2 regions of the Streptomyces sp. NBC_00691 genome follow, and region 2 is predicted to be linked to the other one. Evidence: riboswitches for the same ligand, from Rfam matches in the RefSeq annotation. Region 2 holds a riboswitch; the other holds the start of a gene.
The links. A riboswitch is a leader RNA that binds a small molecule or an ion and turns the genes downstream of it on or off. The one in region 2 is predicted to bind S-adenosylmethionine.
Positions count from the first base shown of each region.

Region 1: another riboswitch for S-adenosylmethionine. It lies ahead of OG392_RS10600 (aminotransferase class V-fold PLP-dependent enzyme); the one in region 2 lies ahead of thrC (threonine synthase).

Region 1 is NZ_CP109007.1:2,356,824-2,359,019, reverse strand. It holds gene trpD (anthranilate phosphoribosyltransferase) at 1-555, shown strand, start outside; SAM riboswitch class IV at 643-759, shown strand; gene OG392_RS10600 (aminotransferase class V-fold PLP-dependent enzyme) at 1,013-2,196, shown strand, end outside.
Region 2 is NZ_CP109007.1:4,476,623-4,478,818, forward strand. It holds gene OG392_RS20300 (glucosyl-3-phosphoglycerate synthase) at 1-812, opposite strand, end outside; SAM riboswitch class I at 962-1,106, shown strand; gene thrC (threonine synthase) at 1,100-2,196, shown strand, end outside.

The DNA of each region.
Region 1 (2,196 bases), 2.1 Mb from region 2:
CCGGCGCTGCGCCATGTGGCGATGGCCCGCAAGGAGCTGGGCATCCGGACCGTCTTCAACTTCCTCGGTCCGCTCACCAACCCGGCCCGCGTCCGGTCCCAGGCGACCGGTGTCGCCGACGCCCGGGTCGCTCCCATCGTCGCCGGGGTGCTCGCCGAGCGCGGTTCCTCCGCGCTCGTCTTCCGCGGTGACGACGGCCTCGACGAGCTGACCACCACCGCCACCTCGCGGGTCTGGGTGGTCCGCGACGGCGCGGTGCGGGAGGAGGCCTTCGACCCCCGGGACGTCGGCATCGACCTCGTGCCCGTGGAGGCGCTGCGGGGCGCCGACGCCTCGTACAACGCCGACGTGGCCCGCCGGCTGCTCGCGGGGGAGACCGGTCCGGTACGGGACGCGGTGCTGCTCAACTCGGCGGCGGCGCTGACCGCGCTCACACCGGGGGACAGCACCCTGGTGGAGCAGATCCGCGCCGGCATCGAGAAGGCCGCGGAGTCGATCGACTCCGGCGAGGCCCGCCGGGCCCTGGAGCGCTGGGTGGCCGCCAGCAACGCCTGACCCCCGCACCTCGTACGCCCACGACCCCGGTCCAGTATGCGGACCGGGGTCTTGCGCTTCGGCGATCATGTGGCAGGATGCTCTACAGGTCACGAGTGACAGCGTTTTGGCCCCGGCTTGCTGTCCGGCAACCCTCCGTCCGTGGCGGGGTGCCCCGGGTGATGACCAGGCCGTAGGCAGCGAGGTCTACGGCAAGCGCGGACCCCTCGAACACCAGGGGTCCTGGTCTCTCGAGGAGCGTTTTCCGTGAGCAAGCGAATGCGATAGGGCGAGTACGCCCCTTCTTCACCCTCGGATCACCGGATCAGGGTCACTTCCGCGTACCCCGTGTACCCCTGAGTGCCCCTGCACCCTCTGCGCACCCGTGTCTTCCGAGGCATCACCCCGTACCCCGGCGCGTCCGGCCGTGTGCGGGTTCACCGAAGCCATTCCGCACCGCCCGCCGGGAGATACCGCCATGTCCGCACGCCCTGACGCCGCCGTCGCCACCGTCGAGACCGCCGCCGTCCCCCTCGCCGAGACCGCCGCCGAATCGGCCGACCCCTGCTGCGCCGCCCCGCTCCCCGTGCTCGGCCGGGACGTCACCGTCCCGCTCGTCACCGGCGGCGAGGTGACCTACGCGGCGCTCGACTACGCGGCCAGCGCACCGGCCCTCCAGCGGGTCTGGGACGACGTCGCTGCGTACGCCCCCTACTACGGCAGCGTCCACCGCGGCGCCGGGTACCTCTCCCAGCTCTCCACCGACCTCTTCGAGAACAGCCGCGTCACCGTCGCCGAGTTCCTCGACTGCCGCCCCGACGACCAGGTCGTCTTCACCCGCTCCACCACCGACTCGCTCAACCTGCTCGCCGCCACGCTGCCGGCCGACTGCCAGGTCTTCGTCTTCGAGACCGAGCACCACGCCTCGCTGCTGCCCTGGCGCGACGCCCGCGTGACCTACCTCAATGCGCCGCGCACCCCGGAGCAGGCCGTCGCCACCCTGGAGCGGGCCCTCGCCGACCGCGCCCCCTACGGCCCCGCCCTGGTCTGCGTCACCGGCGCCTCCAACGTCACCGGTGAGCTGTGGCCGGTGAGGGAACTCGCCGCCGCCGCGCACGCGCACGGCGCCCGGATCGTGCTCGACGCCGCCCAGCTCGCGCCCCACCACCCGGTCTCCGTCCAGGAACTCGACGTGGACTGGATCGCCTTCTCCGGGCACAAGCTGTACGCGCCCTTCGGCTCCGGCGTCCTCGCGGGCCGCGCCGACTGGCTGCGGGACTCCGAGCCCTACCTCGCGGGCGGCGGCGCCTCCCGCAAGGTGGCCCGTCGGGCCGACGGTGGTGTGGACGTGGAGTGGCACACCACCGCGGCCCGGCACGAGGCCGGTTCGCCGAACGTCATCGGCGTCTACTCCATCGCCTCCGCCTGCAAGGCGCTCACCGAGGCCGGCTTCGACTCGCTCGTCGAGCGCGAGCGGCACCTCATCGCCACGGTCCGGGCGGGACTCGCCGAGGTTCCCGAGGTCAAGGTGCTCTCGCTGTTCGGCGACGACGCGCCCCGCGTCGGCGTCATCTCCTTCGTCGTGGACGGCTGGAACAGCTCCCACTTCGCCGCCGCGCTCTCCGCCGAGTACGGCATCGGCGTCCGGGACGGTCTCTTCTG
Region 2 (2,196 bases):
GCCGTCCGGTAGATCGCCGCCGCCATCCTGCCCAGCGCGAGACCGTCCTGGTGCCGGTGCTTGCGCACCCCCACGTCCACCTGCGCGAGCGCGTCCAGACCCACCGTGTGCAGCGCGTCCACGAGCAGACCGAGCTCCACCCCGTACCCGACCGGGAAGGGCAGCCGTTCGAGCAGGGACCGGCGCGCCGCGTACTCGCCGCCCAGCGGCTGGACGAAGCCGGCCAGCCGCGGCCAGTGCAGATTGAGGAGCGGGCGGGCCACCAGCTCCGTCACCCGACCCCCTTGGCCGGAAGCCCTGCCGGCGGCGACCCCGTCGAACTCGGCGCCGAACGGGCGGTCGTACATCGCCTTCACGAAGTCCACGTCCGGGTCCGTCAGCAGCGGGCCCACGATCCCCGACACGAAGTCCGCCGAGAAGTCCCGCAGGTCCGCGTCGATGAAGCACACGACGTCCCCGGTCGTCACCATCAGCGACCGCCACAGGACCTCGCCCTTGCCCGGCACGGCCGGTATCCGGGGGAGTATCGCGTCCCGCGCGACCACCCGCGCCCCGGCCGCGGCCGCCACCTCCGCCGTACGGTCCGTGGAGCCCGAGTCGATCACCACCAGCTCGTCGACGAGCGGCACCGCCTCCGACATCAGCTCGCGCCGGATCACGGCGACGATGTCACCCACCGTCGCCTCCTCGTTCAGCGCCGGCAGGACGACGCTGACCTTCGTGTTCCGCTTCGCGGCGAGGATCCGCTCCAGCGGCCGGTCCGCCACGGACCAGGACCGCCGGTCCAGCCAGCGCTCCACCTCTTCCAGCACGTGATCTCCATCTCGCGGTTCGGACGGCCGGTCCAAGCGTCCGGGCCTTCGGTTACAGTCTTGAACAACGCGGATGCCCGATGCACGTCGGGGTGCCGCCCGCGCCGGAGCGCAGGAACGAAAGTTCACCGCGCTTCACAATCGAATACCGCTCATCCAGAGGGGCAGAGGGAAACGGCCCGTTGAAGCCCCGGCAACCCTCCAGTCGGTTACTCGTCCTCCAGCGAGGCTCCCGGCTAGGGAAGGTGCCAAATCCGTCTCATGGCGAAAAATTCGTCATGGGAAAGATGAGGAGAAAGGGCCTCGCCTCCATGGCTGTACAGACTGTTACCCCCGCCACTTCGGTCGACCTCGGTCCCGCGTCCGGGCTTTCCTGTCGCGAGTGCGGTGAAATCTTCCCGCTCGGCCCGATCTTCGCCTGCGAGCTGTGTTTCGGACCGCTCGAAGTCGCGTACGACCTCCCCACCGGCGACCCCGAGGCGCTGCGCAAGCAGATCGAGGCCGGCCCCGCCAACATCTGGCGCTACGCCCCGCTGCTGCCCGTCCCCGCCGACGTCGCCGACAAGCCCAACCTGAACCCGGGCTGGACCAAGCTCGTCCAGGCCGACAACCTCGCCCGCGAGATCGGCGTCGCCCCCGGCAAGCTGTTCGTCAAGGACGACTCCGGCAACCCGACCCACTCCTTCAAGGACCGGGTCGTCGCCCAGGCCATCGAGGCCGCCCGCGCCTTCGGCTTCACCACCCTCTCCTGCTCCTCCACCGGCAACCTGGCCGGGGCCGTCGGCGCCGCGGCCGCCCGCGCCGGCTTCCGCTCCTGCGTCTTCATCCCGCACGACCTGGAGCAGGGCAAGGTCGTCATGGCCGGTGTCTACGGCGGCGACCTCGTTGCCATCGAGGGCAACTACGACGACGTCAACCGCTTCTGCTCCGAACTCATCGGCGACCCGCTGGGCGAGGGCTGGGGCTTCGTCAACGTCAACCTCCGCCCGTACTACGGCGAGGGCTCCAAGACGCTGGCGTACGAGATCTGCGAGCAGCTCGGCTGGGTCATCCCCGACCAGCTCGTCATCCCGATCGCCTCCGGCTCCCAGCTCACGAAGATCGACAAGGGGCTCCAGGAGCTCATCAAGCTGGGCCTCGTCGAGGACAAGCCGTACAAGATCTTCGGTGCCCAGGCCGAGGGCTGCTCCCCGGTGTCGGTGGCCTTCAAGGCCGGCCACGACGTCGTACGGCCCCAGAAGCCGAACACGATCGCCAAGTCGCTCGCGATCGGCAACCCGGCCGACGGCCCGTACGTCCTCGACATCGCCCGCCGCACCGGCGGCGCCGTGGAGGACGTGAACGACGAGCAGGTCGTGGACGCGATCAAGCTCCTCGCGCAGAC